2 regions of the Clavibacter rahimiani genome follow, and region 1 is predicted to be linked to the other one. Evidence: predicted binding sites of a transcription regulator. Region 1 holds the regulator's gene; the other holds the start of a gene.

Evidence for each region. The regulator LexA, encoded in region 1, represses DNA repair genes until DNA is damaged. The targets are predictions, from matches to a motif close to TCGAACANNTGTTCGA.
Region 2: ACT7CP_RS07615 (DUF6504 family protein) is a predicted target of LexA. The motif match lies at 8,892-8,907, and genes of this name have one in related genera.

The regions. Positions count from the first base shown of each region.
Region 1 covers NZ_CP199790.1:2,226,569-2,241,032, reverse strand. The annotation lists gene miaB (tRNA (N6-isopentenyl adenosine(37)-C2)-methylthiotransferase MiaB) at 1-1,487, shown strand, start outside; gene miaA (tRNA (adenosine(37)-N6)-dimethylallyltransferase MiaA) at 1,484-2,407, shown strand; gene dapF (diaminopimelate epimerase) at 2,417-3,295, shown strand; gene ACT7CP_RS10615 (class I SAM-dependent methyltransferase) at 3,395-4,012, opposite strand; gene hflX (GTPase HflX) at 4,053-5,618, shown strand; gene lexA (transcriptional repressor LexA) at 5,692-6,372, opposite strand; gene ACT7CP_RS10600 (hypothetical protein) at 6,734-7,123, shown strand; gene hisB (imidazoleglycerol-phosphate dehydratase HisB) at 7,269-7,877, shown strand; gene hisH (imidazole glycerol phosphate synthase subunit HisH) at 7,874-8,515, shown strand; gene priA (bifunctional 1-(5-phosphoribosyl)-5-((5-phosphoribosylamino)methylideneamino)imidazole-4-carboxamide isomerase/phosphoribosylanthranilate isomerase PriA) at 8,588-9,334, shown strand; gene ACT7CP_RS10580 (SseB family protein) at 9,334-10,101, shown strand; gene ACT7CP_RS10575 (DUF1844 domain-containing protein) at 10,171-10,644, opposite strand; gene infC (translation initiation factor IF-3) at 11,019-11,612, shown strand; gene rpmI (50S ribosomal protein L35) at 11,605-11,799, shown strand; gene rplT (50S ribosomal protein L20) at 11,846-12,238, shown strand; gene ACT7CP_RS10555 (TrmH family RNA methyltransferase) at 12,302-13,102, shown strand; gene ACT7CP_RS10550 (amino acid ABC transporter ATP-binding protein) at 13,253-14,041, shown strand; gene ACT7CP_RS10545 (glutamate ABC transporter substrate-binding protein) at 14,208-14,464, shown strand, end outside.
Region 2 covers NZ_CP199790.1:1,591,634-1,606,097, forward strand. The annotation lists gene ACT7CP_RS07585 (FUSC family protein) at 1-450, opposite strand, end outside; gene ACT7CP_RS07590 (DNA polymerase III subunit alpha) at 506-3,928, opposite strand; gene ACT7CP_RS07595 (glucose-6-phosphate dehydrogenase) at 4,041-5,408, shown strand; gene ACT7CP_RS07600 (dienelactone hydrolase family protein) at 5,516-6,265, shown strand; gene ACT7CP_RS07605 (LCP family protein) at 6,372-7,658, shown strand; gene pnuC (nicotinamide riboside transporter PnuC) at 7,693-8,391, opposite strand; gene ACT7CP_RS07615 (DUF6504 family protein) at 8,526-8,852, opposite strand; gene ACT7CP_RS07620 (aldo/keto reductase) at 9,103-9,972, shown strand; gene ACT7CP_RS07625 (App1 family protein phosphatidate phosphatase) at 10,039-11,136, opposite strand; gene ACT7CP_RS07630 (SOS response-associated peptidase) at 11,174-11,905, opposite strand; gene ACT7CP_RS07635 (ABC transporter ATP-binding protein) at 12,122-13,027, shown strand; gene ACT7CP_RS07640 (ABC transporter permease) at 13,024-13,722, shown strand; gene ACT7CP_RS07645 (ABC transporter permease) at 13,719-14,444, shown strand; gene ACT7CP_RS07650 (ABC transporter substrate-binding protein) at 14,459-14,464, shown strand, end outside.

The sequences.
Region 1 (14,464 bases):
ACGTCCACGACTCCGAGCGCCTCACCGGCTCGCTCGAGGCCGCCGGCTATGTCTCGGCCGAGGGCGCCGAGGCCGACATCGTCGTGATCAACACCTGCGCCGTGCGTGAGAACGCGGACAACAAGCTCTACGGCAACCTCGGCCACCTCGCCGGGGTCAAGCGCCGGCACGAGGGCATGCAGATCGCGGTCGGGGGCTGCCTCGCGCAGAAGGACCGCGCGACCGTCCTCGAGAAGGCGCCGTGGGTGGACGTCGTGTTCGGCACGCACAACATGGGCGCCCTGCCGACGCTGCTCGCGCGCGCGCGGCACAACGGCGAGGCGCAGCTCGAGATCCTCGAGAGCCTCGAGACGTTCCCGTCGACGCTGCCCACCAAGCGCGACGAGATCGCGAGCGGCTGGGTGTCCATCTCCGTCGGGTGCAACAACACCTGCACGTTCTGCATCGTCCCCGCGCTCCGCGGCAAGGAGAAGGACCGCCGGCCCGGCGACATCCTCGCCGAGATCCAGGCCCTCGTGGACGACGGCGCGGTCGAGGTCACGCTGCTCGGCCAGAACGTGAACTCCTACGGCGTCGAGTTCGGCGACCGGCAGGCGTTCGGCAAGCTCCTGCGGGCCGCCGGTGCCATCGCTGGCCTCGAGCGGATCCGCTTCACCAGCCCGCACCCGGCGGCCTTCACCGACGACGTGATCGACGCGATGGCCGAGACGCCCGCCGTCATGCCGCAGCTGCACATGCCCCTGCAATCCGGCTCCGACCGCATCCTGAAGGCCATGCGCCGGTCGTACCGCTCGGAGCGGTTCCTCGGGATCCTCGACCGGGTGCGCACGCGCATCCCGGACGCGGCCATCACCACCGACATCATCGTCGGCTTCCCCGGCGAGACCGAGGAGGACTTCCAGGAGACCCTGCGCGTGGTGGAGGCCGCGCGCTTCTCCTCCGCGTTCACGTTCCAGTACTCCATCCGCCCGGGCACCCCCGCGGCGACCATGGACGAGCAGGTCCCCGCGGACGTCGTGAAGGAGCGCTACGCCCGCCTCACCGCGCTGCAGGAGCGCATCAGCCACGAGGAGAACCAGCGCGTCGTCGGACGCACGGTCGAGGTGCTCGTGAGCACCCACGAGGGGCGGAAGGACGGCGACACGCGTCGCGTCACGGGCCGTGCCCAGGACGGCCGCCTCGTCCACCTCGACGTCCCCGCCGGCAGCGGTGAGCCGCGGCCCGGCGACGCCGTGCAGGTGGAGGTCACCCGCGCGGCGCCGTTCCACCTCATCGCGGACTCCGTCGACCAGGCGCCGCTGCGCATCCGACGCACCCGCGCCGGCGACGCCTGGGAGCGCGCGCAGGCGGACTCGTGCGGTGTGCCCGCACCGGCCGCCGGGACCATCACGACCGGCGGCGCGCCCCGTGTGTCGCTCGGCCTGCCGTCGCTCCGGGTGCCGTCGCCCGCGGTCGACGGTGCCGCGCACCCGCGTCACCGCGCGTGACCCCGATCCTCGCGGTCGTCGGGGCCACCGGCACCGGCAAGTCGGCGCTGTCCCTCGACATCGCGGAGCACCTGCGCGCCGAGGGGCGTGCGGCGGAGATCGTCAACGCCGACGCGATGCAGCTGTACCGCGGCATGGACGTCGGCACGGCGAAGCTCCCGGAGTCGGAGCGTCGCGGCATCCCGCACCACCTGCTCGACGTCCTCGACGTCACGGCGGAGGCCACGGTCGCCGCCTACCAGGAGGAGGCGCGGGCAGCGGTCGGCGACATCCTCGCGCGCGGTGCCGTCCCGATCCTCGTCGGCGGATCCGGGCTCTACGTCTCGTCGGTCCTGTTCGACTACGACTTCCCCGGCACCGACCCGGAGATCCGCCAGCGCCTCGAGCGGGAGCTGGCGGAGACCGGGCCCGGCATGCTGCACCGGCGGCTGCGGGAGCTCGACCCGGCCGCCGCCGAGCGCATCGGCGCCCACAACGGACGGCGTCTGGTGCGGGCGCTCGAGGTCGTCGAGATCACGGGCCCCCAGCCGGAGCGGGAGTCCGCCGAGCCGCGCGCCTGGCACCCCGCGCGGATCCTCGCGCTCACGCTTCCGCGCGAGGAGCTCGTGCCCCGGCTCGACGCCCGCGTCACCGGGATGTGGGCCGGCGGCCTCGTGGACGAGGTGCGGGGGCTGCTGCCCGCCGGGCTCGCCGACGGCGTCACGGCATCGCGCGCCATCGGGTACGCGCAGGCCGCGCGTCAGCTCGCGGGGGAGCTGACCGAGGAGGAGGCGATCGAGGAGACACGCGCCCTCACGCGCCGGTACGCGCGCCGGCAGGTGTCGTGGTTCGGCCGCTACGCCGACGCCGTGCGGCTCGACGCGCGCGATGACCGGCTCCTGGAGCACGCCCTCGACGCCCTCCCGGCGACGCGCCCGTAGGCTGGCGGGATGGCAGACCTGCAGTTCACCAAGGGCCAGGGCACGGGCAACGACTTCGTGCTGTTCGCGGATCCCGCGGGCGAGATCGACCTGACCGACACCCAGGTCCAGGCGCTCTGCGACCGCCACTTCGGCATCGGCGCCGACGGCACGATCCGCGCGGTGCTCTCCAGCCGCATCCCCGAGGGTCGCGCGGCGCTCGAGGAGGACCCCGACGCGGAGTGGTTCATGGACTACCGGAACGGCGACGGCAGCCCCGCCGAGATGTGCGGCAACGGCATCCGCGTCTTCACGCTCTTCCTCATCGAGAACGGGCTCATCGAGCTGCCGCCGGGGCGCACCGTCCCGATCGGCACGCGCGCCGGCGTGCGCGACGTGCAGCGCAGCGGATCCGGCTTTCAGGTCGACCTCGGCCGCTGGTCCCTCGCAGGTGGCGAGCCGCTCGTGCGCGCCAAGGACCTCCAGGTCGCCCGGCCGGGCCTCGGCATCGACGTCGGCAACCCGCACGTGGTCGTCGCGCTCTCGAGCGAGGACGAGCTCGCCGAGGCCGACCTCGCGTTCGTCCCGCAGCTGGATCCCGAGCCCGCGGACGGCGCCAACGTGGAGCTCGTCGTGCCGGCCGACCCGCTGGTCGTCGACGGCATCGGCCACATCGCCATGCGCGTCCACGAGCGCGGGAGCGGCGAGACCCTGAGCTGCGGCACGGGCGCGGCGGCCGCCGCCCTCGCCACCCGGCACTGGGCCGGCGCCGCGGCACCCCACCAGTGGCGGGTCCAGCTGCCGGGCGGCGTGCTCGGCGTGCGGATGTTCCCGACGGAGGACGGCGAGCACGTGGGCCTCTCGGGTCCGGCGGAGCTCGTCTTCGACGGGGTCGTGGCGCTGGCCTGATTCGTTCGCGCAGCCCGGACGGGGTCGCGGAGCGACGCCCGGACGCTCGTGTGAGGTGCCGGACCGCGTGCGGTCGGGGAGGGCGGGGCGGGATCCGCCCTAGGAGTCCGCGCCGCGGTGCACGCGCAGCACCCGGAAGCCCTTGTCAGACGCGGCGCGCGTCGTCTCGAGGCCCGCGGGCAGGGTGTCGGCGAGCCAGCGCTGCAGCGAGTCGGATCCGAGGTGGCGCTGCACGACGAGCCATGCGTCCGCGTCGGGGGCGAGCCGCGGCACCCACTCGAGCAGGATCGCGTGCAGCGCCTCCTTGCCCACGCGGATGGGCGGGTTCGACCAGACGGCCGCGAAGCGGAGGTCCGCGGGAACATCCTCGGGCAGCACGGCGTTGACGTTATCGAGACCGAGGGACCGGGCATTCGCCCGCGTCAGCTCGAGAGCACGCTCGTTCACGTCGACCGCCCACACGGTGGCCGACGGCGACCGCATCGCCAGATCGAGCGCCACCGGACCCCAGCCGCAGCCCACGTCCAGCAGATGACCCTCACGAGGAGGCGTCGGGACGTGGCGCAGCAGGACCAGGGTCCCCTGGTCGACGTGCTCGGGGCTGAAGACGCCGCCCGCGGTCTCGACGTCCACCGTCCGTCCCCCCAGCTCGACCGCGATCGTGCGGGTGCGCAGGGGCCCGGCCGGCGACGAGGAGAAGTAATGCGCGTCGGCCATACCGGGACGATACCGGACGCCGAGGCTACGATGGGAGCACATGATCACGCACGACGAGCACGACCACGAGTCCACGGACACGACGACGACGTCCACGGAGAGCAGCATCGGGGACGACGTCGTCGCGCGCGTCCTCGCCCGGGCGGAGAACCGGTCCGCCGGCTACGCCCTCTTCCGCGGATCGGGCGCGCAGGCGCTGTCCGCGGACCCCGACACCGATCAGGGATCCGACGGCGACCAGAGCGAGCGGGCCGACCGCCAGGCGCTGCGGCGCGTCGCCGGGCTCTCGACCGAGCTCGAGGACGTCACCGAGGTCGAGTACCGGCAGCTGCGCCTCGAGAACGTCGTCCTCATCGGCGTGTACTCGCAGGGATCGGTCGACGACGCAGAGAACAGCATGCGCGAGCTCGCGGCCCTGGCCGAGACGGCGGGCGCCGTGGTGCTCGACGGCCTCCTCCAGCGCCGTCCCACGCCGGATCCGAGCACCTACTTCGGCAGCGGCAAGGCGGAGGAGCTGCGCGCCCTCGTGGCCGCGGTCGGCGCGGACACCGTCATCGCCGACACCGAGCTCGCCCCCAGCCAGCGGCGCGCGCTCGAGGACGTGGTGAAGGTCAAGGTCATCGACCGCACGGCCGTGATCCTCGACATCTTCAGCCAGCACGCCAAGAGCCGCGAGGGCAAGGCCCAGGTCGAGCTCGCCCAGCTGCAGTACCTCCTCCCGCGCCTGCGCGGATGGGGTGACTCGATGTCGCGCCAGGCCGGTGGCCAGGTCGGCGGCGCGGGTGCCGGCATGGGATCCCGCGGACCCGGTGAGACGAAGATCGAGCTCGACCGCCGCCGCATCAACACGCGCATGGCCAAGCTCCGGAAGCAGATCGCCGGGATGAAGCCGGCCCGCGACACCAAGCGCGCCAACCGCGACCGGAACGCCGTGCCGTCGGTGGCGATCGTCGGGTACACGAACGCCGGCAAGTCGTCGCTGCTCAACCGCGTGACGAAGGCGGGCGTGCTCGTCGAGAACGCCCTGTTCGCGACGCTGGACGCCACGGTCCGCAAGACCGAGACGGACGAGGGGCAGCTGTACACGCTCGCCGACACGGTCGGGTTCGTCCGGAACCTGCCGCACCAGCTGGTGGAGGCGTTCCGCTCGACCCTCGAGGAGCTCGCCGACGCGGACGTGCTCGTGCACGTCGTCGACGCCTCCCACCCGGACCCCGCGGCACAGCTCGCCACGGTGCACGAGGTCATCGCGGAGGTGGACGCCTCGTCCATCCCGGAGATCATCGTGTTCAACAAGAGCGACCTGGCGTCGGACGACGACCGCGTCGTGCTGCGCGGGCTCGCCCCGCAGGGCGTCTTCGTCTCGGCCCGCACGGGCGAGGGCGTCGACGAGCTGCGTCGCCGCATCGCCGAGCTGCTCCCGCAGCCGACCATCGAGGTCGACCTGTTGGTGCCGTTCGAGCACGGCGAGATCGTGGCCATGCTGCACGAGGGCGCCAAGGTCCTCGAGACCTCGTACGTGGAGGAGGGGACGCGCGTCCGTGCCCTCGTCACGGCCGAGCAGCAGGCGCAGGTCCAGGACTACGCGGTGTCGCCCGCGGTCTGATCCGCGTCGCCCGCACGCACGAGAGCGGCCGATCCCCTCGGGGACCGGCCGCTCTCGTGCGTCGTGGTGAGGGTCAGACGGAGCGCATGACCGCCACGACCTTGCCGACGACCTCCGCGAAGTCGCCGAGGATCGGCTCGAACGCGCTGTTGCGCGGCAGCAGCCACGTGTGCCCGTCGCGCTGGCGGAACACCTTGACGGTGGCCTCGTCGTCGAGCATGGCGGCGACGATGTCGCCGTTCTCCGCCGTCTTCTGCTGGCGGACGACGACCCAGTCGCCGTCGCAGATGGCCGCGTCGATCATCGAGTCGCCGACGACGCGCAGCATGAAGAGGTCGCCCTTGCCGACCAGCTGGCGGGGGAGGGGGAAGACCTCCTCGACCATCTGCTCCGCGGTGATGGGGATGCCCGCCGCGATGCGGCCGACCATCGGGACCATCGCCGCGTCGCCCACGGGCGTCGACGGCTCGCCGCTCTCCGCGGCGCCGTTGCCGGGCAGGTCGATGAGCACCTCGAGGGCGCGCGGGCGGTTCGGGTCGCGGCGGAGGTAGCCGGACAGCTCGAGCTGGTTGAGCTGGTGCGTGACGCTCGAGAGCGACGCCAGGCCGACGGCGTCGCCGATCTCGCGCATGCTCGGCGGGTAGCCCTGGCCGGCGATGGTGCGCTGGATGAACTCCAGGATCGAGATCTGCTTGTCGCTGAGGCTCTTGCGGCGCCTCGTCGCGCCGCCTCCCGCTGCTCGCTCGTCCGCCATGCCACGGCCCGCCTCTCGTCGCCGACGCCCTCCGCGGCTCGTCGACCCGGCGGGCCGACCCCCTCGCGAGGGCGATGTCGGTGGTACCCGGTCGAATGGACTCCAGGCACTCGAAACTGTATCCAGCCGAGGCACCCCGGGCAAACACCTGTTCGAGCGTGTCGCGCGTCGGAGGCGCGGATCGAGGCGATGAGGGCTTGCGGAGGGCTGGTTTCGAATGTATGTTCGGAACACAGCTTCGCACCCGGCTCTCCCGGCCGAGAGCCGGGTGCGAGCTGCCCGACCCGCATCGCATGCCGTACCGCACTGCATCGCCGGGCGCGTCGCCTCGATGCCCCACCGTCTCGCACGAGAGGTCACCATGAACACCGCAGCAGCAACCCCCACCGTCTCCGCCGCCGACGCCGCCGTCCCCGTCGCGGAGGCAGCCGTCGCGCCCCGCACGCGCCTGCGTATCACGCGCCGCGGCCGCATCGTCCTCACCGCGCTGGTCGCGGCCCCGCTCGCGCTCGGCGCCGGGCTCGTCGCCCTCAACGGCGGCGCGGCCGTCGCGTCGAAGGACGTATCGGGCACCGCCTTCGAGTACGTCACCGTCTCGAGCGGCCAGTCCCTGTGGGACCTCGCCGAGGAGATCGCGCCCAGCGCCGACCCGCGCGACGTCATCGCGTCGGTCGTCGACCTCAACCGCCTCCCCACGTCGGACGTCGCGGCGGGCCAGCAGCTCGCCGTGCCCGCCGAGTACGCGCACTGATCCCACCCGCGCTGCGTCCCGCGGCCGCGGGTCGCAGCCGCGGGTCGCAGCCGCGGGTCGATCGGTGCGGACGGGCCGGCCTCGGCTCCCGGTGGCGGCCGGGAGCGAGGTCGGGCGGTCGGAAGCGATCGGTAGCATGGAGGCCATGAGCACCCTCGCGCGCACCGCGCACGTCACGCGGCAGACCAGCGAGTCCAGCATCGAGCTGCAGCTCGACCTCGACGGCACCGGCGTCTCCGAGATCAGCACGTCGGTCCCGTTCTACGACCACATGCTCACCGCGTTCGCGAAGCACTCGCTCACCGACCTGAAGGTCACCGCCACGGGCGACACGCACATCGACGTGCACCACACCGTGGAGGACGTCGGCATCGTCCTCGGCCAGGCCATCCGCCAGGCGCTCGGCAACAAGTCCGGCATCGCGCGCTTCGGCGACGCGCTCGTCCCCCTCGACGAGGCGCTCGTGCAGTCGGTCGTCGACATTTCGGGCCGCCCGTTCCTCGTCCACTCGGGCGAGCCCGCGGGCTTCGAGATGCACCTCATCGGCGGGCACTTCACCGGATCCATGGTCCGCCACGTCTTCGAGGCCATCACATTCCACGCGGGCCTCACCGTGCACGTCACGGTGCTCGGCGGACGCGACCCGCACCACATCGCGGAGGCCGAGTTCAAGTCCTTCGCCCGTGCGTTCCGACAGGCGAAGGAGCTCGACCCCCGCGTGTCCGGCATCCCCTCCACCAAGGGCGCGCTGTGACGCGCCCGTCCGTCGTCGTCCTCGACTACGGCAGCGGCAACATCCACTCGGCCGTCAAGGCCCTCGAGCTGGCCGGCGCGGACGTCGAGCTGACGGGCGACCCGAAGCGGGCGCACGAGTCCGACGGCCTCCTGGTCCCCGGAGTGGGCGCGTTCTCCGCCGTCATGACCGCGCTCCGCGCCGCCGGCGGCGACCGCGTGGTCGACCGCCGCCTCGCGGGCGGGCGTCCGGTGCTCGGCATCTGCGTCGGCATGCAGGTCATGTTCGACCGGGGCGTCGAGCGCGGCGTCGACGTGGCGGGGTTGGGGGAGTGGCCCGGCACGGTGGGGCGCCTCGAGTCCGACGTCCTCCCGCACATGGGCTGGAACACGGTCGAGGTCCCCGAGGGCTCCGCGCTGTTCGCGGGGCTCGAGGAGGAGCGGTTCTACTTCGTGCACTCCTACGCCGCGCGCACGTGGGGGATCGACCCGCTCCCGCCGCTGCCGGCCCCGCGCGTCACCTGGGCCACCCACGGCGAGCGGTTCGTCGCCGCCGTCGAGAACGGCCCGCTCACCGCCACGCAGTTCCACCCCGAGAAGTCGGGGGAGGCCGGGATCCGGCTGCTCGCGAACTGGCTCGGCACCCTCCGCGCCGCCTGACGCGGCTCGCACCGCGCCCCCGCCGTCCCCGACGGCCCCGTCCGCCCCGTCCGTCCGATCGAAGGCCCTCCCATGAGCGAGTTCACCAGCACGCCCCGTCTGACCCTCCTGCCCGCCGTCGACGTCGCGGGCGGCCAGGCCGTCCGCCTCACGCAGGGCGCCGCCGGCACCGAGACCGGCTACGGCGACCCCGTCGACGCCGCGCGCGACTGGGCCGAGCAGGGCGCCGAGTGGCTGCACCTGGTCGACCTCGACGCCGCGTTCGGCCGCGGGGACAACCTCTCCGTCATCTCGCGGGTGATCCGCGCGATCGACGGCGTGCAGATCGAGCTGTCCGGCGGCATCCGCGACGACCGCTCCCTCGACGTGGCGCTCGAGAGCGGCGCGACGCGCATCAACCTGGGCACCGCGGCGCTCGAGAACCCCGAGTGGGCGGCGAGCGTCATCGCGCAGCACGGCGAGGCCGTCGCGGTCGGGCTGGACGTGCGCGGCCGCACGCTCTCCGCACGCGGCTGGACCCAGGACGGCGGCGACATCTGGGAGGTGCTGGAGCGCCTCGAGGAGGCCGGCTGCGCGCGGTACGTCGTCACCGACGTCACCAAGGACGGCACCCTGCAGGGCCCGAACCTGCAGCTGCTCCGCGACGTGCTCGAGCGCACCGAGCGCCCCGTCGTCGCCTCCGGCGGGGTGTCGAGCCTCGACGACATCCAGGCGCTCCGCGAGCTCGTGCCGCTCGGGCTGGAGGGCGCCATCGTCGGCAAGGCCCTCTACGCCGGCGCGTTCACGCTCGCCCAGGCGCTCGACGTCGCCGGGGAGTGATGACGGGCTCCACGCCGCACGCCGACTCGGCCGGGACACCGTGGGCCGGTCGCTCGTTCGAGCCCACCGCCTTCCCCGGGGACGACGGGTCCGCGCCGCCCGCCCTGGCCGACGCGCTGGCGCGGCACGGCCGCGGCGAGGCCGGCCAGGCGGACGTCGTCGACGCCCTGCGGGAGGCGCGCCTGCTGATCCCGCTGGTGGCCCGCCTCGGCGAGGAGGGCCTGAACGACGCCGGCCTCACGGTCGACAAGAGCGCGGAGCTCTCCATCATCACGGTCGCCGGACCCGACGGGCGCACGGTGATGCCGGTCTTCACGTCGGTCGCCGCCATGGGCCGCTGGAACCCCGCCGCGCGTCCCGTGCCGGCCGATGCCGTGCGCGTCGCGCTGGCCGCGGCGAGCGAGGAGACCGACCTCGTCGTGCTGGACCCCATGTCGGACACGGAGTTCGTGCTGCGGCGCCCGGCCGTCTGGGCCGTCGCGCGGTCGCTGCCGTGGACGCCGAGCCCCGAGGATCCCGAGGTCGCCGCGGCGCTCCAGGCGAGCGTCGTGGAGGAGCCCGCGGTCGTCGCCCTGGGCACGTCGCCTGGCGACCCGCGGGCACGCCTCGAGGGGCCGGAGCTGATGATCGCGCTGGAGCTCGTCGACGGCCTCGACCGCTCCGCGCTCGACGCGCTGCTGGCGCGCCTGCAGGGGGAGTGGTCACGCAGCGCCGTGCTCGCCGACCGCGTCGACAGCATGGGACTGCGGATCATCTCCGCTCGCTGAGGGGCGGACGCGGACCGTCGACCCGGCGACCGCCGGACCGACGACCGGCGACCCGCGCGGGCCGGACGCCTAGGAGACGGGGCCCGTGTACTTCTCGCCGGGTCCCTTGCCGACGGCGTCCGGGTACGGGGACGCCTCGCGGAAGGCGAGCTGCAGGGAACGCAGGCCGTCGCGGAGGCTCCGCGCGTGCTGGTCGCCGAGCTCGGGCGAGGCCGCGGTGACGAGTCCCGCGAGCGAGATGATGAGCTTCCGCGCCTCGGCGAGGTCGGTCTGCGTGGCGGGATCGTCGGCGAGTCCGCACTTCACGGCGGCCGCGCTCATGAGGTGGACGGCCGTGGTGGTGATGACCTCGACGGCGGAGACGTCGGCGATGTCCCGCGCGTACTGGTCGGCGACGAAGTCCGCGGTGTCGTCGTCGGCGACGCCCCCGGCGGAGGCCGTCGTCCCGGCGTCGGCGCCGGCGGGCTCCTCGAAGCGGTGGACGTGCGCGTCGGCGGCGGCGTCCGCGGGGGCCGCGTGGTCGGGGCGGGGCGAGTCGGTCATGTCTGTCCTCGGGCTCGGGGCGGTGGCGGATGGCGGCCGGCGGCGGGACCCGGGCGATGCCCGCCCTTCCGGGACGAGGTCGGCGTCTGCTATGCTGATCGACGGCTCCGGGGCTGTCACAGTCCCGGTTCGAAAGAGGATTGATCTCCCACCCGCGCTTGACCGCCTCCATAGGTTACCGGGTCGATTTCGCTCCCCCGTCCGAGCGGCTCCCCAGAGGGCGTCGCGCACGACGGGAGCCCCGCGTCAGCGGGCATGGGCGTGTTGCCGAGTACGACGTACGCGTCGGACCCTGGTGAAGAACCCTCCTCGTCTCGAATCCGAGCGGCTCACGCAGCCGCCGGGCCACCCGAAGACACGAATAGGAGCAGTCCATCAGCGATCCCCGTACCAACGATCGAATCCGAGTTCCCGAGGTTCGCCTCGTTGGCCCAGCAGGCGAGCAGGTCGGCGTCGTATCCATCGACGTCGCACTCCGGCTCGCGCAGGAAGCCGACCTCGACCTCGTGGAGGTCGCGCCCAATTCCAAGCCCCCCGTGGCGAAGATCATGGACTACGGCAAGTTCAAGTACGAGGCCGCGCAGAAGGCCAAGGAAGCGCGTCGCAACCAGGCGAACACCATCCTCAAGGAGGTGCGCTTCCGCCTGAAGATCGACAAGCACGACTACGAGACCAAGCGCAAGCGCGCCGAGGGCTTCCTGCAGGACGGCGACAAGGTCAAGGCCATGATCCTGTTCCGCGGTCGCGAGCAGTCGCGTCCGGACCAGGGCGTGCGCCTGCTCAAGATGTTCGCGGAGGACGTCGCCGAGTTCGGCAGCGTCGAGTCCACCCCCACGATCGACGGCCGCAACATGGTCATGGTCATCGGACCGCACAAGAACAAGTCCGAGGCCAAGGCCGAGGCCAACGCGAAGCGCGACGCCACCAAGGCGAGTGCACGAGAAGCGAGAGAAGAGAACAATGCCTAAGCAGAAGACCCACTCGGGTGCCAAGAAGCGATTCAAGGTCACCGGCAGCGGCAAGATCATGAAGCAGCAGGCCGGCATGCGCCACAACCTCGAGGTCAAGTCCTCCAAGCGCAAGGCGCGACTCAACCAGGACCAGCCCCTGGCCAAGGCCGACATGAAGGTCGCCAAGAAGCTCCTCGGCCGCTAGGCCCCTCGTCGTCCGCGACACCTGAACTCGAATAGGAATCACTGAAATGGCAAGAGTCAAGAGGGCCGTCAACGCCCACAAGAAGCGTCGGGTCATCCTCGAGCGCGCCGCCGGATACCGCGGCCAGCGCTCGCGCCTGTACCGCAAGGCCAAGGAGCAGGTCACCCACTCCCTCGTCTACGCGTACCGCGACCGCCGTGCGAAGAAGGGCGAGTTCCGCCGCCTCTGGATCCAGCGCATCAACGCGGCCGCGCGTCTGAACGGCCTCACGTACAACCGCCTCATCCAGGGCCTCGCCCTCGCCGGCGTCCAGGTCGACCGTCGCATCCTCGCGGACCTCGCGGTCCACGAGCCCGCGACCTTCGCCTCGCTCGTCCAGACGGCCAAGGCCGCCCTGCCCGCGAACACCTCGGCCCCCAAGGTCGCCGCGAACGCGTAGCACTCCCCGCACCACCGCCGACGGCGCGTCCCCGACAGGGGGCGCGCCGTTAGTGTTGGGGCCATGCTCGACAACCCCCGCTCCCCGCGTGTCCGTGGCGTCGCCAAGCTCGCGAAGCGGGACGCGCGCGCCGACACCGGCCTCTTCCTCCTCGAGGGGCCGCAGGCCGTCTCCGAGGCGCTCGCGTTCCGGCCGGACCTCGTCCAGGAGCTCTTCGCGACGCCCACCGCCCTCGACCGCTACCCGGACCTCGCGCGCGCGGTCCGCGAGTCGTCCGTCGAGGTGGAGTACGTCACGGAGGACGTGATCGCGGCCATGGCCGACACGGTCACCCCGCAGGGCGTGGTGGGCGTCTGCCGCCAGTTTCCCACGTCGCTCAAGCAGATCCTCGGCGACGAGCCGCGCCTCATCGCGATCCTCGAGGAGGTGCGCGACCCGGGCAACGCCGGCACCATCATCCGCGCGGCCGACGCCGCGGGGGCCGACGCCGTCGTGCTCACCGGCCGCTCGGTCGACCTCTACAACCCGAAGGTCGTGCGCGCCACGACGGGTTCCCTCTTCCACCTGCCGGTCGCGATCATGCCGGAGCTCGACGCCGTGCTCGCGCGGGTCCGCGAGGCCGGCCTCCAGGTGCTCGCCGCCGACGTGAAGGGCGACGACCTCCTCGCCGAGCGCACGTCGGGCGGCCTCGCCGCGCCCACCGCGTGGCTGTTCGGCAACGAGGCGCGCGGCCTCCAGGACGACCACCTCGCGCTCGCCGACCGCGCCGTCGTCGTGCCCATCTACGGGCAGGCCGAGTCGATGAACCTCGCCACCGCCGCGTCGGTGTGCCTCTACGAGTCGGCGTTCGCGCAGCGCGCCTGACCGCGGATCCGCCGACGCCTGACGGGGGAGAGGCGTCCGCCGTCCCCGGACACCGGCTCTGACCGGCGCAAACGCGGATGCCGCGTCACGAGTGGGTGACGATGCCGCGCGGAAACGCGGACGAAACACCGTCACGGATATGGTGTTCGCATGGAGCAGAGCCCCACGGCGGACACCGCCTCGCCCGCCGCGGTCGCGGTCGGCGAGCCCCTGGTCGTCGTATCCCACGTCAACAAGCACTTCGGGGACCTGCACGTCCTCAAGGACATCTCGACCACGGTCAACCGCGGGGAGGTCGTCGTCGTCATCGGCCCCAGCGGGTCCGGCAAGTCGACGCTCTGCCGGGCGATCAACCGCCTGGAGACCATCGACGACGGCACCATCACGATCGACGGCCAGGACCTCCCGTCCGAGGGCGCCGAGCTCGCGCGCCTCCGCGCCGACGTCGGCATGGTGTTCCAGTCGTTCAACCTCTTCGCGCACAAGACCGTGCTCGAGAACGTGACGCTCGGACCCATCAAGGTGCGCAAGAAGGGCAAGGCGGAGGCGGAGAAGCGGGCGATGGAGCTCCTCGACCGCGTCGGCGTCGCCAACCAGGCGCAGAAGATGCCGGCCCAGCTCTCGGGCGGCCAGCAGCAGCGCGTCGCCATCGCCCGCGCGCTGGCGATGGACCCGAAGCTGATCCTGCTCGACGAGCCCACCTCGGCCCTCGACCCGGAGATGATCACCGAGGTCCTCGACGTCATGGTCGGCCTCGCGAAGGACGGCATGACGATGATGGTCGTCACCCACGAGATGGGCTTCGCCCGCAAGGCCGCCGACCGCGTGATCTTCATGGCCGACGGCGCCATCGAGGAGGACACCACCCCGCAGGCGTTCTTCGACGACCCGCAGAGCCCGCGCGCGAAGGACTTCCTCTCGAAGATCCTCGCCCACTGACGCCCGCGGAGGGCCGACGCCCTCCCGCGCACCGCACCCGGACGCCGTCGAGGCAGGCGCGTCCGGGCGCCGCACCACCGCCCCACCTGCACGATCGGCACGACCCGCACCACGGGCGCTCGCGCTCGCCTCCGTCATCCACCTCACCAGCAGAGAAACGGGAACCATGAAGCACAGGAACCTCTCCATCCTCGCGGCCGCCGCCGCGGTCGTCGTCGGCCTCACCGGCTGCGGCGCGGCCGGCAGCGCGTCCGGGCCCGCCGTCGACGCGGGCACCGACGCCCCCGCCAACGGCGACGGGCCGTACAAGCTCGAGCTCGCCGAGGACCCCACGTTCGACGAGGGCACCACGATGGCGCGCCTCGCCGAGGCGGGCTCCATGAAGGTCGGCACGAAGTTCGACCAGCCGCTCTTCGGCCTCGC
Region 2 (14,464 bases), 630 kb from region 1:
GACGGCGACGCCGATGGCCGCGCCGAGGATCGTCTCGACGATGCGGTCGAGCGCGTACACGGGCGAGAGCTGCCCGATGGCGAGCACGAGCATGGCGCTGATGGGGATCTGCGTGCTCGACCCGGGCGTCAGCCGGAACACCCAGCCCACCAGCACGGCCACCACGACGGCCGTGAGCACCACCCAGCTGGATCCGCCGAACGCGAGGCCGAGCGCGAGCGCGAGCAGCACGCCCGTGATCACGCCGAGGCTGCGCTCGACCGCCTTGCCGAAGGTCTGGTTGATGCTCGGCTGCACCACGAGGAGGGCCGCGATGGTCGCGAAGATCGGCAGCTGGGCCGGCAGCAGCGCGACGCAGGCGAACCAGGCGAGGACCGCGGCGACGGAGGTCTTGACCACCTGGACGAACGGGATCCGGGTGGTGGTGCGGACGGTCGTGGTGATGCGCACGTGCGGCCTCCGGCGGCGGTCTCGGGTCCTCCCATCATCCCGCCCGCGACGGGCCTCAGGCGACCGCGTCCTCCGCGTCGACCCCGCCGCCGGCCTCCGCGCCCTGCCGCCGGGCGGCCAGCCACCTGGCCCACATCTCCTTGAGGTCCCACGCGTCCTCCGCCTGGATGGAGACGCCGCGCTCGCCCGTGCGCCGGGTGCGCCCGCGGATGACGAGCAGCCGCGTGCCGAAGAGCATGGGCCCGGCCCTCTGCTGCGCCTCGTCGAAGAAGGTGGAGTCGGAGCAGCCCGTGCCGTCGTCGAGGCTGATGAAGACGACGCGCTTGCCGCTGCGCATGGGCGGGGTCTGCGTGGCGATGCGGATCCCCGCGACCACCACCTCCGAGCCGCTGCGCACCTCGAGGAGCTGGCTCGCGGGGATCACGCCGAGCTCGTCGAGCATGGGCCGGTAGCTCTCGAGCACGTGCTCCGTGACCTCCATCTGCAGGATGTCGAGCTCGGCGCTCACCCGCTCGCGGCCGTCGGGGTCGGGCGAGCCGCGCGGGATGAGGTCGCGGTCGTCGACGAACAGCGGCAGCTGCCCGGCCGGATCCGCGGGCCGGGCCGCGCGCGCCGTGAGCCGCCGGACGAACGCCATGACGTCGCCGCGGGACGCCGGCCCGCGGGCGGCGAGGTCGTCGGCCGAGGTGGCCAGGGAGTCGAGCGCGCCCACGGCCGCGAGCCGCTCCAGCAGCGCGCGCGACGGCTGCGCCTTCGCGTAGAAGTCGGTGATGGAGTCGAACGGCTGGCCGGCCTCGATGCGCGCGAGCTCCGCCTCGCTCATCCCGTGCACGTCCTGCAGCGACAGCCGGATCCCCAGCTCGCCGATCCGCGTGCGCCCGGTCGTCGCGTCGCCCTCCACGCGCTCCACCCGGTAGACGCCCGTGGACCTGTTGACGTCGAGCGGCAGCACGGGCACGCCCATGCGCCGGGCCTCGGTGAGCAGCAGGCGCTTGGGGTACATGCCGGGATCGTGCGTGAGGATCCCCGCGAGGAACTCCGCCGGGTAGTGCGTCTTCAGCCACGCGCTCTGCCACGTGGGCAGCGCGAAGGCCGCGCCGTGCGCCTTGCAGAAGCCGAACGAGCCGAAGCCCTTCAGCGCCTTCCAGATGCGCTCGACGTCGGCGTCCGAGAACGGGCGCTCGCCCGTGCGCCCGTCCACGTGGGCGGCCGTGCGCTCCCGGAACGCGGCCTCGACCACGGTGTCCTGCCGCTCCATGTTGCGGCGCAGCTCGTCGGCCTCCGCGAGGGAGACCTGCATGCAGTCGGCGAAGATCCGGATGACCTGCTCGTGGTAGATGACCACGCCGAAGGTGGGCGCGAGGAACGGCGCGAACCGGCGGTGCAGGTAGTCGGGCCGGGTGATGCCGTGCTTCGTGTCGAGGAACGGCGCCACCATGTTGCCCTTCATGGGCCCCGGCCGGAACAGCGAGATGTCGGCGATGAGGTCCTCGTACACGTCGGGCTGCATCTTGCCGATGAGCTCGCGCTGCCCGGGCGACTCGATCTGGAACATGCCGAGCGTGTGCGTCGTGCGGATGGCGGCGAAGGTCTCCTCGTCGTCGTGCGGGATCTCGTCGAGCTCGATGCGCCCGTCGCGGTGCACGTAGCGCGCGTCCACCGGGATGCCGCCCGCCACCGCCGAGCGCGGGCCGTGGATGCGGTGGATCTCGTCGAGCGCGTACGCCATGGTGCTCTGCATCCGGACGCCGAGGATGTCGAGCTTCAGGAGCCCCATGTCGTCGATGTCGTCCTTGTCGAACTGGCTCATGGGCAGTCCCATGCCGCTCGGCTGCACGGGGCTGGTGCTGAGGAGGTCGGAGTCGCCGAGGATCACGCCGCACGGGTGCATCGAGATGTGCCGGGGGAGCCGGTCGAGCCGCTCGGTGAGGTCGACGAGCAGGTCGATGCTCGGGTCGTCGCGCACGAGGTCGGCGATGGGCTTCAGCTCCGGCTTGGTCTCGAGCACCGCGCGGAACTCGCGCGCGTTGAAGCGCCAGATGTTCTTGGCGATGAAGTCGATCTGCTGCTCGTCGAGGTCGAGCGCGAGCCCCGCGTCGCGCGCGGCGCCGCGGGCCCGGTAGGTGTTCTGCATCGACAGCAGCGTGACCCGGTTGCTGCCGTACTTCTCGAACACCCGGTGGTACACCTCGTGCCGGCGCGCGGACTCCACGTCGATGTCGATGTCGGGCAGGGTAGAGCGCACCTTGCCGAGGAAGCGCTCGAAGAGGAGGTCGTGCTCGAGCGGGTCGACGTTGGAGATGCGCAGCAGGTAGTTGACGAGGCTGCCGGCGCCGGATCCTCGGGCCTGGTTGCGCACGCCCATGTCGCGCATGAGGGAGCACACGTCGGCCACGGTGAGGAAGTAGGTGGCGAAGCCGAAGCCCGTGATGGTCTGCAGCTCGGTGCGCATGCGGGCGAGCACGCGCTGCCGCATCGACTCGTCGACGTGCCCGAAGCGCTCGGTGACGCCCGCCTCGGCCTTCCGCCAGAGCGCCTCGTCCGGGTCGCCCGTGACGCCGATGACGGACTTCTCGGGCAGCTTCGGCTTCCGCCAGGCGAGGTCGGCGTCCGGATCCAGCCGGCAGCGGTCGGCGAGCTCCTCGGTGGCGCGCAGCAGGGCCTCGCCCGCGCGCCGGTCGAGGGAGGACGCGCCCGCGATCTCCCGCGCGATGTCCTGCATGGCGGCCGGCGGCTTGAGCCACGCCTGGCCGTTGGGCTGCAGCCGGAACGAGCCGAGCGGCCGCAGCGTGCCCGCGGCGTCGAGCACGTCGCCCGTGAGCGCGTCGTCGGGTACCAGGTAGCGCACCGCGTTGGTGAGCACCGCGGGGACGCGGTGGGCCTCGGCGAGCTCGAGCATGCGGGCGGCGTGCCGGAGGCTCGCCGACTCGCCGGGCTCCGTGTAGTGGCAGACCACCTCGACGACGATCGCGCCGGGCAGGAGCCTCGCCCACTCGGCCAGGTGGCGGGAGGCGAGCGCGTGGTCGCCCGCGGCGACGGCGCGGCCCACGTCGGAGTCGGGCCCGAGCATGACCGTGCCGACCGGCCCGTCCTCGCCGAGCAGGAACGCGGGCGGCCGGGTGCGCGCGATGCCGGCCTGGGCGCTCCGGGCGGTGCTGCGCGCCGTGCCCCGCCCGTGGCTCGCGCTGATGAGCCGGCTGAGCGCCGCCCAGCCCTGGCCGTGCGTGCCGCCGTGCGCGAGCACCGTGATCCGGCCCGGGTGCTCGCCCGTGAGGCCGAGCTCCGCGCCCACGACGGGGGAGACGCCCGCGGCGATCGAGCGGCGGATGTGGCGGACCGCGCCGTACAGCCCGTCGCGGTCGGTGATCGCCGCGGCCGACGCGCCCTCGGCCGCGACCCCGTCGACCAGCGCCTCGGGCGCCGAGGTGCCGAAGTGGGCGGAGAAGGCGGACGCGACGTGCAGGTGGGTGAAGCTCACGCGCGCCTCCCGACGGATCCGCCGCACCCTCCCGGACGCGGTGTTCGAACGGATGTTCGACTCGCCCAGTGTAGGTCGGCTCCCGCGCGGTCGCGACCCGTAGTCTCGGAGGATGACCAGCGAACCCTCCACCCTCGTCATCCTCGGCGCCAGCGGCGACCTCACGGAACGCCTCCTCCTGCCGGGTCTCGGCAGCCTCGTGGCGAGCGACCGGGGGCGCCGCATCCAGCTCATCGGCACCGGCCGGAGCGAGCGCGGGGCCGACGAGTGGAAGAAGACGGTCAAGGCCGCGTTCGACTCGGTCGACGCGAAGGGGCGGCGCGCGGCGGGCATCGTCTCGTCCACCAAGTACATCCAGGCCGACCCCACGGACGTGGACGACCTGAAGCGCATCCTCGACGGGTGCGAGGGCGCGCCGGCGCTCTACTTCGCGCTGCCGCCGGCCATCTCCATCGAGGTGTGCGAGCAGCTGGGGAAGCTCGACCTGCCGGAGGGCACCACGCTCGCGCTGGAGAAGCCGTTCGGCTCGAACAGCCGCACGGCGGCCCAGCTCAACCGCCAGCTGCTGAAGCTCGTGCCGGAGGAGCGCATCCACCGCACCGACCACTTCCTCGGCCTCTCCACCGTGCTCAACCTCGTGTCGCTGCGCTTCGCCAACCGCTTCTTCGAGTCGGTGTGGAGCGCGAGGGACATCGAGAAGGTCGAGATCCTCTACGACGAGCAGCTCGCGCTCGAGGGCCGCGCCGGCTACTACGACAAGTCGGGCGCGCTGGTCGACATGATCCAGAGCCACCTGCTGCAGGTGCTCGCCGTCTTCGCGATGGAGCCGCCCGCGAGCATCGACCCGGACGACCTGCGGTCGAACATCGCGTCGGTCCTCCGCGCCACCGAGGTGTGGGACAACGACCCGGTAGCGCACAGCCGCCGCGCCCGCTACACCGCGGGCTCCGTCGAGGGCACGCGCATCCCCGCCTACGCGAAGGAGGAGGGCGTGGATCCGGCGAACCAGACCGAGACGCTCGCCGAGGTCACCTTCGGCGTCGCGAACGCGCGCTGGGCGGGCGTCCCGTTCCGGCTGCGCTCGGGCAAGGCGCTCAAGGAGGCGTCCAAGCGCATCGTCGTCACGTTCAAGCCCGTGGCGCATCTGCCGCGCGGCCTGCACGGCTCCGCCCGCCCCGACCGCCTCGTCATCGACCTGAAGCCCGACGGCATCACGCTCGAGGTCACCATGGACGGCACCGGCGAGCCCTTCACGCTCACCCAGTCCACGTTCCGCGCCGACTTCGCCCAGCCCGAGCTCACCCCGTACGGCGAGGTGCTCGACGGCATCCTCGCGGGCGACCCGCGCCTCTCGGTCCGCGGCGACGTGGCCGAGCGGTGCTGGCGCATCGTCGCGCCCGTCATGCGCGCGTGGAAGGGCGACCGCGTGCCCATGGCCGAGTACCGCGCCGGATCCGCCGGGCCCACCGCCTGGCGCTGACGGCGGCCGCCGCTCCGCGTGCGGCTGCCCCGCTCCGCCGCATGACGGCTCGCTGGGGGCCGTCACCCGTCCACGGCGGAGCCCCTGCAGCGCCCTAGCCTGAGGCCATGGCCGTGACGCTCACCGAGATCCCCCTCCCCTCCGCCGACCCCGGGGCGTCGCCCGGCCTCCACGGGGTGCTGGCGGTGCCCGACGGCGAGGGGCCCTGGCCCGCGGTCGTGGTGGTGCACGAGGCGTTCGGCGTCACCGACGTGATGCGCCGCCAGGCGGAGCGCTTGGCCGAGGCCGGCTTCCTCGCGCTCCTGCCCGACCTCTTCTCCGCGGGCGGTGCGCGTCGCTGCCTCGGCGCGACCTTCCGGGCGCTCGTGGCGGGGGAGGGCCGCGCGTTCGCGGACGTCGAGTCCGCCCGCCGCCTGCTCGTGGGCCGCGCCGACTGCACGGGCCGCGTGGGCGTCATCGGCTTCTGCCTGGGAGGCGGCTTCGCCCTCGCGGCGGCCTCCCGCGGGTTCGACGTCTCGAGCGTCAACTACGGCGTGCTGCCCGAGGACCTCGACGGCGCGCTCTCGGGTGCGTGCCCCATCGTCGCGAGCTACGGCGGGCGGGACCGGCCGCTGGCGGGATCCGCCGCCCGGCTCGAGGCGGCCCTCGCGGTGCACGGCATCGACCACGACGTGCACGAGCACCCGGACGCCGGGCACTCGTTCCTCAACGACGCCGAGACGGGACCCCGGATCCTCCGTCCGCTGCTGCGCGCGGCGGGCATGGGTCCGGAGCCCGCATCGGCCGCGGACGCCTGGCGGCGGATCGACGCGTTCCTCCACGCGCATCTGACCGACGCGGCGCATCCCGCGCCCTAGCGCATCGGGCCGCGCGCCGGGCGGACCCTCCACCGCCCTCGGCTACCCTGTGGAGGATGCGGGCGGCCAGCCCGAGCCTCCCCGCCCGGCGACGAGAGATCCACCCATGCAGCACGCCCCCCAGAGGACCCGCGCGGACCGTGCCCACGTCCGCGGCATCGCCCGCCACGGCCGGCTCCGCGCGCCGAGCGCGGGCCGCACGGTGATGAAGGGCATCGCCGGCGTGCTCGCGGTCGCGCTCGCGAGCACGCTCTCGGTCGCGGGCATCGCGTTCTGGGACCTCTCCCGCACCGTCGCGGGCAACACCGTCGACATCTCCAGCGGCCAGGCCCTCCCGCCGTCGCTCGGCGGGATCGACGGCGGCGCGAACATCCTCATCGTCGGCAGCGACAGCCGGGCCGGCCAGGGCGACGGGTACGGCGCCGCGGAGGACGTGGGCACGGCGACGCTCAACGACGTGACGATGCTGCTGCACATCAGCGAGGACAGCACCCGCGCGACGGTCGTCTCGTTCCCCCGCGACATGCTCGTCCCGATCCCCGCGTGCCAGGGCCCCGACGGCACGGAGTACGCGGCGAGCACCCGCGCCCAGCTCAACGAGTCGCTGTCCCGCGGCGGCTTCGACTGCACCGTGCGGATGGTCGAGGGCCTCACCGGGCTCGACATCCCGTACGGCGGCGTCGTGCAGTTCAACGGCGTGGTCGAGATGTCCAACGCGGTCGGCGGCGTCGAGGTCTGCGTGGCCAACGGCATCTACGACCCGAAGACCGACCTGTCGCTGGATCCGGGCCTGCACACCCTGCAGGGCAAGGACGCCGTGCAGTTCCTCCGCACGCGCTACGGCGTGGGCGACGGCAGCGACATCTCGCGCATCGGCAACCAGCAGGTCTTCCTCAGCGCGCTCGTGCGCACCATCAAGAGCGCGGACACGCTGACCAACCCCGCCAAGCTCTACGGCATCGCGCGCGCCGTGGTCGACAACATGCAGCTGTCCACCTCGCTCGCGGACCTCGACACCCTCGTCTCGGTGGCGCTCACCTTCAAGGACATCCCGCTCGAGGACGTGGTCTTCCTGCAGTACCCGGGCGAGGTGCTGGCGAACGGGCGCGTGCAGCCGGACGAGGCCGCGGCCGCGCAGCTCGTCAGCCTGCTGGCCTCCGATGCGGACTTCTCGCTCGGCCAGCCGGCGGCGACCGACGAGTCCGGCAGCGTCCCCGCCGACGGCGCGACGACGCCGCCCGCGACGACGCCGCCCGCGACCCCGGCGCCCGAGGCCCCCGCCGACGGGTCCACGCCCGCGCCTGCTCCCTCGCCGACGTCCGAGGTGCTCGACGCGAGCATCACCGGGCAGACCGCGGCGCAGAGCACCTGCTCCAACGGCCAGGGCCGCTAGCGCGCGGCGGGTCGGGCGAGCGGGCGGGCCGCGCCTAGCGGTCGGCGGGCGCCTCGACGACCCGCGGGTCCGGGAAGACGGTCTCGACGGCGGGCGCCGCGGATCCGCGGGCGCGCATCCAGACGAAGAAGCCCGCGAGGGTGAAGGCGCCGTAGAAGACGTACATGAAGGCGGACGCGTAGTAGCCGGCGCCCACGAGCAGCGGCACGCCGACGAGGTCGACCGCGACCCAGATCAGCCAGAACTCCACCCACCCCTTGGCCATGCCGTAGGTGGCGAGGAGCGAGCCGACGAAGATCCAGGCGTCAGCCCACACGGGCTCGTAGGAGCCGAGCGCGCGGAAGACCGGGGTGAGGATCGCGGTGCCGCCGACGAGCGCGACCACGAGGAGGACGCGCTGACGGCCGGACGCCCACTGCGGGACGACGGGGGCGCCGCCGTGGCGGGCCTGGTTCCAGCGGTGCCAGCCGTAGATCGAGACGGCGATGAACATCACCTGGCGCCCGGCCTGGCCGAGGAGGTTGACGGGGTTCGGCGTGCCGAAGACCGCGCCGAGGAAGACGGTGAAGAGCAGCACGTTGCCGACGATGCCGACGGGCCACGCCCAGACCTTCCGGCGCATGCCGCCGAGCGCGCTGGCGAGGCCGAAGAGGTTGCCGACGATCTCGCGCCAGAGCACGACCTGGTCGCCGATGCGGAGCTGCGCGTCGAACAGCCACTCGAGTGCCGCCATGCCGGGATCCCTCCGTGCGCGCGCGATCCGGGTGATCGCGAGCGGGGGCGCCGTGCGCGGCGCCGATGGGGTGAAGGCGCGCGCTCCGTCCGCTATTCCCCGCAGCGTCACGCGGCGTCACCCGGCCGCCCGCCTCACGCGAACAGGCGCGTGTCCAGCTCCTCGTCCGACGCCGTGACGAGCGACCACCGACCGCGCGCGTCGACGCTCAGGTCGAACGACCCGTCGACCCGGCGGGCGCCCGTGGTGAGCGGCACCGCCTCCACGCGCCACATGCTGAGCTCCAGGAGGTGGGCGCTCGCGCCGCGGGGGGCGCGGCCCGTGCGCTGCCACCAGTCGACCCGGGCGATCCACCGCTCGGGCGAGCTGACGACGCCGTAGACCACGCCCCGCCAGGTGAACCGGAGCGGCGATCCGTCTCCCGAGAGCTCGACCTCCACGTCCTCGTCGATCCGCATCATGCCGCTCCTCCCGTCGTCGCGCCGGCCGCGCCTCGTCGTTCGAACGGATGTTCGAACCTCTTCTTCGAGTGTAGGAACGGGCGCCGACATCCACGAGGGGAGCGGGCGGATCCGCCTCACCCTCCACCGGAGCCTGAGGGTCGTGTCCGCATCGCGCGCATCGGGCATGGATCGGAGGTCCGCCGCGTTGGCACCAGGGTCCCGAGGGCGGCAGACGCCCCCTCGTCATCGACACCCGAGGAGGGTCCACATGACCGACACCACCACCCGCCCCGCCGAGGCCTCCGGCACCTTCACCATCGGCGGCGACCTGCCCGTCGTCCGGCTCGGCTACGGCACCATGCAGCTGACCGGCGACGGCGTCTGGGGCGCCCCCGAGGATCCGGCCGCGGCCGTCCGCGTCATCCGCCGCGCCGCCGAGCTCGGCGTCACGTTCTTCGACACCGCCGACTCCTACGGCCCGTTCGTGGCCGAGGAGCTCCTCAAGGAGGCGCTCCACCCGTACGCCGACGAGGTCGTCGTCGCCACCAAGGGCGGGCTCACGCGCCCCGGCCCCGGCGACTGGCAGCCCGTCGGCCGCCCCGAGTACCTGCGCCAGCAGGCCGAGCTGAGCCTCCGCCACCTCGGCCTCGAGCGCATCGACCTTTACCAGCTGCACCGCATCGACCCGGCCGTGCCGCTCGCCGACCAGATCGGCGTGCTCAAGGACCTGCAGTCCGAGGGCAAGATCCGCCACATCGGCCTGTCCGAGGTCTCGGTCGACGACGTGACGGCGGCGCGCGAGATCGCCGAGATCGTCTCCGTGCAGAACCTCTTCAACCTCGCCAAGCGCGACGCCGAGCCGCTGCTCGAGTACGCCGAGGCCGAGGGCCTCGCGTTCATCCCGTGGTTCCCGCTCGCGACCGGCGAGCTCGCGAAGGACGGCGGCCCGCTCGACGCCCTCGCGAAGCAGCACGACGCGACCCCCTCGCAGCTCGCGCTCGCGTGGCTCCTCCGCCGCTCGCCCGTCATGCTGCCGATCCCCGGCACCAAGTCGGTCGGGCACGTCGAGGACAACATCGCCGCGGCGGGCATCGAGCTCACCGACGACGAGTTCCAGGCGCTCACCGACGCCGTCTGATCCGTCCCGCACGCACGAGGGCCCCGCAGGAGATCTCCTGCGGGGCCCTCGTGCGTGCGGCGTCGCCTACGTGCCGATGCGGGTGCCGGAGTCGTCCGCGAGCCCGAGGTCGTCGAGCTGCGCGAGCAGGCTGGCGCCGTCGGGCGCGTAGACCCACGGGATCGAGCTGTCGAGCGCGCGCTTCTCGGCCTTCGCCCGGCCGCCCGCGAGCACGGCCTCGCCGGCCGACAGCTGGCGGATGAGCACGACCTCGACGTTGTCGGGGTGCTCGTCGGCGAACTCGCCGTAGAGCAGCTCGTCGTGCTGGCCGTCGTCGCCCGCGAGGATCCACTTCACCTGGGGGAACTCCTCCGCGAGCCGCTGCAGGTTCAGCCGCTTGTGCTCCATGCCGCTGCGGAACCACCGGTCGACGGTGGGGCCCCAGTCGGTGAGGAGGATCGGTCCCGGCGGGTACAGGTTCCGCGACAGGAACCGGGTGAGCGTGGGGGCCACGTTCCAGGCGCCGGTGGACAGGTAGAGGACGGGCGCGCCCGTGTGCTGGAGGCGGAGGCGCTCGTAGAGCACGGCCATGCCGGGCGTGGGCGTCCGCGCGTGCTCGTCGAGCACGAAGGTGTTCCACGCGGCGAGGAAGGGGCGGGGGAGCGCGGTGACCATCACGGTGTCGTCGATGTCGCTGAGGATCCCGGTGCGCACCTCGTCGCCGACGATGAACACCGGCGCCTCGACCGTCTCCGACCCCTGGGCGCGGAGGCGGATGGTGTGCCAGCCGCTCGGCAGCGACGCCTCGACGACCATGTCGACCACGCCGCCGCGGTCGGCGCGCACCTCGTGCTCGATGCCGTCGATCTCGACCGTGACGGCCACGTCGGTCAGCGGCACGCTCGTGAAGCTGCGCCAGCCGCGCACGCTCTTGTCGCCGGCGAGGGCGCGGCGGCTCTGCGGATCCGTGAGGAGCACGCGGCAGAGGACGCGGACCCAGCGGACCGAGCCGTAGCCGGCGTACGGGATGACGGTCGGGGTGAGGCCGCGCTTGCGGGCGCGGCCCTCGCGGATCTCGTGGATGCGGTCCTCGATGCGCGCCGCCCGGTGCAGCACGGGTGCGGCTGCCGGTGACTCGAGGAGCGTGCGGGTCGCGTTCTTCTTCTTCTTCGAGGTGGGGGCCACGGGGTCAGTCAACCAGACCCGAGGACCGCGCCACGCCTCAGACGGGGCGGGCGAGCTCGGCGGTGTCCGGCGCGTCCTGGTCGATGCCGGGGCCGACCTCGTCCATCGCGAGCTGCTCGATCACGTCCTCCGCCTGCGCCGCGACCGCGCGCAGCAGGTCGGGCGAGCCCTCGGCCGTGGGGTCGAGCCACTCCTCGACCACGTCGGGCGAGAGGACCACGGGCATCCGCTCCGCGAGCGCCTCCACCGTGCCGGCCGACGGCCGCGTGAGGACCGCGCAGCTCAGCACCCAGCGGGCGGGGTCGTCGGCGGGGCGCGACGGATCCCGCCACCACTCGTACAGCGCCGCGAGCAGCACGACGCCGTCGCCCGCCCCGACGAGGTAGGGCGTGCGGAGCCCGTCGTCGGTCTCGTGCCACTCGTAGTAGCCCGACACGGGGATCGCGGCGCGGCGTGCGACGAGCGCCTGCAGCAGATCCGGACGGGAGGCGAGCGACTCCGCCGGGACCCCGGCGAGCGGCGGACCCTGGTCCGGGCCGGGGGATCCCGCGGGGACGAGGCCCCAGCGCGCGGACTCCAGCCGGCGCACGGGCACCTGGTCCTCCGTGTCGCCCTCGGGACGGCGGGGGAGCGTGTCCACCAGGACCGCGACGCGCTGGCCCGGGACGATGCGCCAGGAGGGGGCGGGCACGGCGGCGCCCGCGTGATCCACGTCGAGGAGACCCACCAGGTCGTCGGCGGTCAGGGACCTGGCGAGGATGCGCGTCATGCCCTCCATCCTGGCCGACGCGTCCGACGGCGGGCGCCCGCACGCCCTCCCCTGTCGCATGGGCCCCTCGTGGCGCAACCCCCTGTCCGTGGAGCGTCGGACATGTTACGAACTGGCGTCAGCCATCGTCTGCGTGCGAACGATCGCCCGGCTCCGTGGTTCCCTGGTCTACCTGGCAAGTGTCGATTCGTAGTGACTACGAGGAATGAGCCACCCATGATCGAGTTCCACCACGTCCGCAAGCAGTACCCGGACGGCACGCTCGCGATCGAGGACTTCAGCCTCGTCGTGCCCTCGCGGACCACCACCGTCCTCGTCGGATCCTCCGGCTGCGGCAAGACGACGCTCATGCGCATGATCAACCGGATGGTCGACCCGACGAGCGGCCGGATCGAGATCGACGGCACCGACATCGCCACCGAGGACGCCGTGAAGCTCCGCCGCCGCATCGGCTACGTCATGCAGAACTCCGGCCTCCTCCCGCACCGCAAGGTGGTCGACAACATCGCGACCGTGCCGCGGCTCACCGGCGTCGACAAGCGCACGGCACGCGAGGACGCCCTCCGCCTGATGGACACCGTGGGCCTCGACCGGTCGATGGCCGACCGCTACCCGTCGCAGCTCTCCGGCGGCCAGCAGCAGCGCGTGGGCGTGGCCCGCGGCCTCGCGGTCGACCCGAACATCCTGCTCATGGACGAGCCGTTCGGCGCCGTCGACCCGCTCGTGCGCGACGACCTCCAGCAGGAGCTCATCCGGCTGCGCACCCAGCTCGACAAGACCGTCGTCTTCGTCACGCACGACATCGACGAGGCGTTCCTCCTCGGCGACCAGGTCGTGATCCTCGAGAAGGGCGGCCGCATCGCCCAGCAGGGCACGCCGCAGGAGATCCTGTCCAACCCGGCGAACGACTTCGTCCGCGACTTCGTGGGCGCCGACAAGGGCAAGCGCGCGCTGCACCTCGAGGACACCGGCACCGGCCGCGTCCTCGTCGACCGCGACGGCCGTCTCGTCGGCGTGCTCGACGACGAGGGGCGCACCGCCGCCCGCTCCGCATCCGCTCCGAACGAGGCGGGGGCCGCGCACGCCCCCGGTGCTCCGGCGCAGGGTGCGGGACCCGCGTGAACTGGGTCCTCGCCAACATCCAGACCGTCCTCGACCTGGCTGTCGCGCACGTCGCGCTGTCCGCCACGCCCGTCGTCCTGGGCTTCGTGGTCGCGCTGCCGCTGGGCTGGCTCGCCAACCGCTACCGCCGCGCGCGGGGTTCCCTGCTCGCGGTCGGCGGGGCGCTGTACACGATCCCGTCCATCGCGCTGCTCCTGTCGATCCCGGCGATCATCGGGACGACGATCATCGACCCCCTCAACGTCGTGGTCGCGCTCAGCATCTACGCCGTCGCCCTCATGATCCGCATCACCGCGGACGCGCTGGCCTCCGTCTCCGAGGACGTCAAGCAGTCCGCCACCGCCATGGGCTACGCCGGCTGGGCCCGCTTCTGGCGGGTCGAGCTGCCGCTGGCCGGTCCCGTCCTCCTCGCCGGCCTCCGCGTCGTTTCCGTGAGCACGGTCAGCATGGTGACCGTCGGGTCGCTCTCCGGCATCCAGAGCCTCGGCACCATGATCCTCTCGGGGTACCGGCGCCAGTTCTACACGGAGATCCTCACGGGCATCGTCGGCATCCTCCTGATCTCGCTCCTGTTCGACCTGATCCTGCTGCTGGCCGGCAAGCTCCTCATGCCGTGGGCCAGCACCCCGTCCCTCGGCGCGCGGTCGCGCTCCGCCCGCCGCGCCGCCCTCGTCACGGATGCGAGCGCCTCGTGAACCTCTTCGCCGAGGCCTTCGGCCTCCTCCTCGACGGCTCCGGCTGGGGCGGCAGCACCGGATACGGCACCCGCCTCCTCGAGCACCTCGGGTACACGGGCCTGGCGATGGGACTCGCCGCGCTCATCGCCGTCCCGGCCGGCCTCTACATCGGCCACACGGGGCGCGGGCGCAACGTCGCCGTCGCCTTCTCCGGCGGGTTGCGCGCCCTGCCGACGCTGGGCGTGCTCGTGCTCCTCGGCCTGCTCTTCGGCATCGGCCTCACGGGTCCGATCCTCACGTTCGCCATCCTGGGCATCCCGCCGCTCCTCGCCGGCGTGTACGCGGGCATCCAGGCGGTCGACCGGCCCGCGATCGACGCGGCGCGCGCGGTCGGGATGACGGAGTGGCAGATCCTCGGCCGGGTCGAGATCCCGCTCGCGCTGCCGCTCATCATCAGCGGCTTCCGCGCGGCGACCCTGCAGGTCATCAGCACCGTCACGCTCGGCGCCTTCCTCGGGCTCGGCGGCCTCGGCCGCGACATCTTCACGGGCCTGACCACGCGCGACTTCCCCCTGCTCCTGGCGTCCTCGATCCTCGTCACCGTCCTCGCGCTCGTCGTGGACGCCGTGTTCGCGGTCGTGCAGCGCCTCGTGATCCCGCGGGGCGTCGTCGCCGCCGCCGGACGCACCCCCGACTCCGCCCGGACCTCGTCGAGGCCGGCGGTCAGCACCGCCTCCTGAAAGGAACACAGCTCATGTCC